One region of the Pantoea sp. SGAir0215 genome, then DNA from elsewhere that is predicted to be linked to it. Evidence: predicted binding sites of a transcription regulator. Region 1 holds the regulator's gene; each other region holds the start of a gene.
The links. The regulator sigma-54, encoded in region 1, starts transcription at its own class of promoters, with help from an activator protein. The targets are predictions, from matches to a motif close to GTTGGCACANNTTTCGCTNT.
Positions count from the first base shown of each region.

Region 2: a site for sigma-54 is predicted at 1,602-1,621, ahead of C1N64_RS01040 (gamma carbonic anhydrase family protein). Genes of this name have one in related genera too.
Region 3: a site for sigma-54 is predicted at 974-993, ahead of glnK (P-II family nitrogen regulator). Genes of this name have one in related genera too.

Region 1 covers NZ_CP028031.1:1,060,622-1,062,894, reverse strand. Annotated here, with positions in the region: gene lptA (lipopolysaccharide ABC transporter substrate-binding protein LptA) at 1-7, shown strand, start outside; gene lptB (LPS export ABC transporter ATP-binding protein) at 13-738, shown strand; gene rpoN (RNA polymerase factor sigma-54) at 787-2,223, shown strand; gene hpf (ribosome hibernation promoting factor) at 2,242-2,273, shown strand, end outside.
Region 2 covers NZ_CP028031.1:208,085-210,357, reverse strand. Annotated here, with positions in the region: gene aroE (shikimate dehydrogenase) at 1-550, shown strand, start outside; gene C1N64_RS01045 (DUF1488 family protein) at 547-804, shown strand; gene C1N64_RS01040 (gamma carbonic anhydrase family protein) at 759-1,325, opposite strand; rRNA gene C1N64_RS01035 (16S ribosomal RNA) at 1,817-2,273, shown strand, end outside.
Region 3 covers NZ_CP028031.1:1,660,489-1,662,761, reverse strand. Annotated here, with positions in the region: gene amtB (ammonium transporter AmtB) at 1-550, opposite strand, end outside; gene glnK (P-II family nitrogen regulator) at 584-922, opposite strand; gene C1N64_RS07750 (SmdB family multidrug efflux ABC transporter permease/ATP-binding protein) at 1,180-2,273, opposite strand, start outside.

The DNA of each region.
Region 1 (2,273 bases):
TAACTGATCACTATGGCCACATTAATCGCAGAGAACCTGGCGAAGGCGTACAAAGGCCGTCGCGTGGTTGAAGACGTCAGTCTGCAGGTAAAATCCGGTGAAATCGTCGGCCTGCTCGGCCCAAACGGTGCCGGTAAAACCACCACCTTCTATATGGTGGTCGGGATTGTTCCGCGCGATGCGGGCCGCATTGTCATCGACGATGAAGACATCAGTATTCTGCCGCTCCACGCGCGTGCGCGTCGCGGTATCGGCTACCTGCCCCAGGAAGCGTCAATCTTCCGGCGTCTGAGCGTTTACGACAACCTGATGGCCGTGCTGCAAATTCGTGATGATTTAACCGAAGAACAGCGACAGGATCGGGCGAATGAGCTCATGGATGAGTTCCATATTGCACATCTGCGCGACAATATGGGACAGTCACTGTCGGGCGGTGAACGTCGCCGTGTGGAAATTGCCCGTGCGCTGGCCGCAAATCCCAAATTCATTCTGCTGGATGAGCCTTTTGCCGGTGTTGACCCGATTTCCGTTATTGATATCAAAAAGATTATTGAACATCTGCGCGACAGTGGGCTTGGCGTGTTAATCACTGACCACAACGTGCGTGAAACGCTGGCGGTCTGTGAACGGGCCTATATTGTCAGCCAGGGCAACCTGATTGCTCACGGTACGCCGAATGAAGTCCTTGCAGATGAGCAGGTTAAACGTGTTTATTTGGGTGAAGAGTTCAGACTCTGATAAGGTGTCGTTAATACTGATGGTTACCCGGGAATATTCATCCTGTCTATGAAGCAAGGTTTACAACTCCGGCTCAGCCAGCAACTGGCGATGACCCCACAACTGCAACAGGCGATACGTCTGTTGCAGCTTTCTACGCTTGAACTTCAGCAAGAGCTACAGCTGGCCCTGGAAAGTAATCCCCTGCTTGAACAGACTGAACAGCATGAAGAAATAGACGCAAAAGAGTATCAGGAAGGCGAAGCGGGACTTGATACGCGTGAAGCGCTGGAACAAAAGGATATGCCCGAAGAGCTGCCGCTCGACGCGACCTGGGATGAAATCTATACCGCGGGAACGCCATCAGGAACCGGTACGGACTATCAGGATGACGAACTGCCCATCTACCAGGGCGAAACCACCCAGTCGCTGCAAGATTATCTGATGTGGCAGGTTGAGCTGACGCCGTTTAGCGATACCGATCGGGCGATCGCGACGTCTATCGTCGATGCCATTGACGATACGGGTTATCTTACCGTTTCGCTTGAAGACATTCTCGACAGTATCGGCGATGATGAGCTGGAAATGGACGAAGTTGAGGCCGTTTTAAAGCGCATTCAACATTTTGATCCGATCGGCGTAGGTGCACGTGATTTGCGTGATTGCCTGCTGGTACAGTTGTCGCAGTATGCGCCTGAAACGCCAACGCTCTCTGAAGCCCGCCTGATCGTCAGCCATCATCTTGATCTGCTGGCCAACCATGATTTCCGCAGCCTGATGCGCGTCACGCGTTTAAAGGAAGACGTACTGAAAGAGGCAATGCTGCTGATTCAGTCGCTCGATCCACGTCCGGGCCAGTCGATCAATACTGGCGAGCCTGAATACGTTATTCCTGATGTGCTGGTCCGTAAAGTTGCGACGCGCTGGACGGTAGAACTTAATACCGACAGTCTGCCGCGGCTTAAAATCAACCAGCACTATGCCGCCATGGGCGGTGCTGCGCGTAATGACAGTGACAGTCAGTTTATCCGCAGTAATTTGCAGGAGGCGCGCTGGCTGATCAAAAGTCTGGAAAGTCGCAATGAGACGCTGTTAAAAGTCTCACGCTGCATTGTTGAACAGCAACAGGCCTTTTTTGAGCAGGGCGAAGAGTTTATGCGTCCGATGGTGCTGGCCGATATTGCCCAGGCGGTGGATATGCATGAATCCACGATTTCCCGCGTCACCACGCAAAAATATCTTCACAGCCCGCGTGGCATTTTTGAACTGAAGTATTTTTTCTCCAGTCATGTTAATACTGAAGGAGGAGGCGAAGCCTCATCTACTGCGATACGGGCACTAGTAAAAAAATTAATCTCGGCGGAAAATCCCGCTAAACCCTTGAGTGACAGTAAACTGACCTCCATGTTATCTGATCAAGGGATCATAGTGGCACGTCGTACCGTTGCAAAATATCGAGAGTCTTTGTCCATACCGCCTTCAAACCAACGTAAGCAGTTGGTTTAACAGAGAGAAGGAAGACCTATGCAGCTGAACCTTACCGGGCAAAATGTTGA
Region 2 (2,273 bases), 850 kb from region 1:
GTGTGATGATGGCCAAATTCTTGGCGACAATACGGATGGTATTGGGCTGCTCAGCGATCTTCAGCGCCTTGGGATGATTAAGCCCGACAGCCATCTTCTGCTGGTGGGGGCAGGTGGGGCCGCTCGGGGCGTCATTCTCCCTCTGCTTTCAATGGGAGCAACGATCACGGTCGTGAACCGAACGGCGTTGAATGCGCAGACTCTGGCCGCAGAGTTTGCCCATCGCGGAGCGATTAATGCGTGTTCGTTTGACGCGCTTGTGGATAGACATTTCGACCTTGTCATTAATGCCACATCAAGTGGTATTCAGGGAGAAGTACCGCCGTTGCCGCCTTCATTAGTTCATGCTGAGCTACGTTGCTACGATATGTTCTATCAGAGTGGCTTAACGCCTTTCCTGCGCTGGTGTCAGCAGCACGGTTCATCTCATCTTGCTGACGGGCTGGGGATGCTGGTGGGTCAGGCCGCGCATGCCTTTCATCTATGGCACGGGGTGATGCCCGAAATCGCACCGGTCATCGCCTCATTAAAAGCCGGGATGCAGTCATGAACCAGGCGATACAGTTTCCTGATCGGGAAAGCCTGAATACAGAACTAAGGGCCGTTTGTTTCCCTGTTCTGGTAAACGGGTTGGGCTTAACCTGCGCTATCAGTGTTGAGGCGCTTAATGAACAGTTCGGTGAGGGAGAAGCGATGACGCTGTTTCGCCATCATCGCTGGGATTTGGAAGATCAGGCCGAAGACTGCATTCGAAACGATCAGGTCGATAATGAAGGATGGGTCTGGCTGTCTCCGGCCAGATAGTCGTTCTTCCAGTTAACATAGTTGCTGGCAGAGTAAAGTAGACCTTCAATTTCTTTTTCATTCAGCGGCCGGATTTGTTTGACCGGGCTCCCGACATACAGATAGCCACTTTCCAGTCGTTTGCCGGGGGGAACCAGGCTCCCGGCACCAATCATAACGTCGTCTTCAACAATGACGCCATCCAGTACGATTGAGCCCATTCCAACCAGTACGCGATTGCCTATCGTGCAGCCATGCAGCATCGCTTTATGCCCAACCGTTACGTCTTCCCCAATTATCAGAGAAAAACCGGCAGGGTTGGCCTCTGATTTATGCGTGACATGCAGGACGCTGCCATCCTGAATATTGGTTCGGGCACCAATATGCACCTGGTTCACATCGCCACGAATAGCGACTAACGGCCAGATACCTACATCATCTTCCATAATGACGTCACCCGCTACCACGCTGGTGGGATCAACCATGACGCGCAGACCCAATTTTGGGAAAAGATGTTTGTAAGGGCGTAACGCTACAGTCATTTTGTTCTCCTTTTACTGAGTTTACTGGCAGCCTGATGCGATTCTGACCAACTGGCAAGGGGATTTTGTGCCGGATCGTTGGTGATCTAATCAATATGAATGTTTTCTCGGCAGTCAGTAAAAAGATCCAAAAAAAGGGTTGTGCAATTCATTCGGATCCCTATAATGCGCCTCCATCGACACGGCACAACGGCTTACGGAATGCGGTGTTGAGAGGGTCAGGCAACTGAGCCGCCGGAGAAAAACTTCTGAAAAAGAGGTTGACTCTGAAAGAGGAAAGCGTAATATACGCCACCTCGCAACAGACGGTTAACCCGCTGGTTGCACTGCTCTTTAACAATTTATCAGACAATCTGTGTGGGCACTCGCAGGATTGATATCCGCGTCTCCGGACGCAAAAAAATATCAAGTCTTAAGAGTGAACACGTATTGAAATTCATTACGACGTTTTCCTTGAGCACCGCTGCACTGGTTGCAGCAAATCAAACTTTAAATTGAAGAGTTTGATCATGGCTCAGATTGAACGCTGGCGGCAGGCCTAACACATGCAAGTCGGACGGTAGCACAGAGGAGCTTGCTCCTCGGGTGACGAGTGGCGGACGGGTGAGTAATGTCTGGGAAACTGCCCGATGGAGGGGGATAACTACTGGAAACGGTAGCTAATACCGCATAACGTCGCAAGACCAAAGTGGGGGACCTTCGGGCCTCACACCATCGGATGTGCCCAGATGGGATTAGCTTGTAGGCGGGGTAACGGCCCACCTAGGCGACGATCCCTAGCTGGTCTGAGAGGATGACCAGCCACACTGGAACTGAGACACGGTCCAGACTCCTACGGGAGGCAGCAGTGGGGAATATTGCACAATGGGCGCAAGCCTGATGCAGCCATGCCGCGTGTATGAAGAAGGCCTTCGGGTTGTAAAGTACTTTCAGCGGGGAGGAAGGTGC
Region 3 (2,273 bases), 600 kb from region 1:
CGAAGTCCAGTGCGCCATCCTGAGCCAGTAAGCCGCCCGCCCAGACCATATGCGCAATGGGAAGATAAGCCAGGGTCAGCCAGACACCGACAAAAATCAGCACCGCGGAGAAACGGATACGTTCCGCCAGCGCACCGACGACCAGACCGACGGTGATACAGGCAAAGGATGCCTGGAACGCGACGTGAATATACTGATAAAAGGTGCCCATGACGGCGGTCAGTGCAATGTTTTTCAGCATGGCCCAGTTGAAGCTGCCAAAGAAGGCATTGCCTTCGCTGAAGGCCAGTGAGTAGCCATAAACCACCCACAGTACGCACACCAGCGAGAAGGTCACCGCAACCTGTGTGAGCATCGACAGCACGTTTTTACTGCGGATCAGGCCGCCGTAAAACAGTGCAATCCCAGGAATTGACATAAACAGCACCAGTGCGGTGCAAATCATCATAAAGGCGTTGTCGGCTTTGTCCGCTACGGCAGGTGCCGCCATCGCCAGCGACGGTAACATTGCCAGGCTGGTCAGGCCCAACTTGGTCAGCATTTTATTCATTTTTTTCCATCCCATCACATTACTGAGTCTTGTTTACAGTGCGGCTTCGTCGGTTTCGCCGGTACGTATGCGAATCACGCGCTGCAGTTCAGCAACGAAAATCTTGCCGTCGCCAATTTTTCCGGTGTAAGCCGCTTTACTGATTACGTCCACTACTTCGTCCAGTTGGTCATCGGCAATGGCGATATCAATTTTTACTTTCGGCAGAAAATTTACGCTGTATTCCGCCCCGCGATAGAGTTCAGCATGTCCTTTCTGACGCCCAAAACCTTTAACTTCGGAGACGGTCAGTCCCTGAATACCAATTGAAGACAATGCTTCTCGCACATCTTCCAGCTTGAACGGCTTAATCACGACGGTAACCAGCTTCATAGCCTCTCCTTAAGGATTAAAATAGGTCGGTCTCATGGACACGGAGAGAGTTAAGCAAAGCCTGTGCCAGATATAATCAGTGGGCAAAATCACTTTTCAGGCTGCGATGGAATCAGGGTTAGGAAACGCAGAATAAATAAGCAGGGCGCAGTGATGGGATGACTAAGCGAAGCGGATGCACGCTTTTGGTGCTGTTAAGCACAAAGACGTGCATCCAAACGGGTCAACAAGGAAAAAATGCGCAAAAAAGGTGCAGATCATCCGGCACTGGTCAGCACCTCATCCGATTCGAGCTGATCACCTGCCTGCTGCAGCTGGTACATTTGCCAGTAACGGCCCTGCAAGGCCAGCAGCTGCTGATGATTCCCCTGCTCGACAACACGGCCACGGTGCAAAACCAGAATCGTATCGGCCTCGGTGATAGTGGAAAGGCGGTGAGCAATCACTACCAGGGTCGTATATTGACGTAAGGTGCGCAGCGTGTGTTGGATCGCCTGCTCCGTGCCGGAGTCAATATTCGCGGTAGCTTCATCCAGTATTAAAATCTGCGGCAGTTGCACCAGCACCCGAGCCAGGGCCAGTAACTGTTTCTGCCCTACCGAGAGATTATTACCCTGCTCTCCCAGTCGGGTATGGATACCGTCAGGCAAGGCGCGCGCCAGCGGGGCCAGCTGTACCTGTTCAAGTACTGACCAGACCGCCTCTTCACTGATATCCCGACCCAGCCGTACATTCGCTAACAGCGTGTCGGCCAGCACCACCGGATCCTGCTGTACCATCGCGATACCGCGACGCAGTGCCTCATGGGAATACTGGTTAAGCGGACGATCGTCCAGGCGCACCTCGCCGCGCGTGGCGGGGTAATAGCCCATCAGCAAATTTGCCAGTGTGCTCTTGCCGCTGCCGGTATGTCCCACCAGGGCGACAAAGCCCCGCGAAGGCACGTCGAGATCAATATTACTCAGCACCTCACGATCGTCCCGGTAGGCAAAGCTCAGGTTCTCCAGCGTAATACGTCCCGATTGCAGAGGCCGATCGTCATGACCGTAATGCTGCTGTGGCGCATCCATGAGTTCAAAAATACGTTCGCCCGCCACGACCGCCTGTTGCAGCATCGACTGCTGGGTGGTCAGTTCGATCAGCGGTTCATTGAGGCGCCCCAGATAGGTAATAAAGGCGTAAAGTACCCCAACTTCAAACACACCCGGCACCGAAAAGCTGAACAGCAACAGTAATCCGCAGAGTATCAGCGCGGAGAACAGGCTCAGCAGCGGTCGTAGCAGGAAACCATCCAGCCTGAGCGTTTCCATGCGCGCCAGATAATGTGAACGGCTGGCCTCCAGCATGCGTT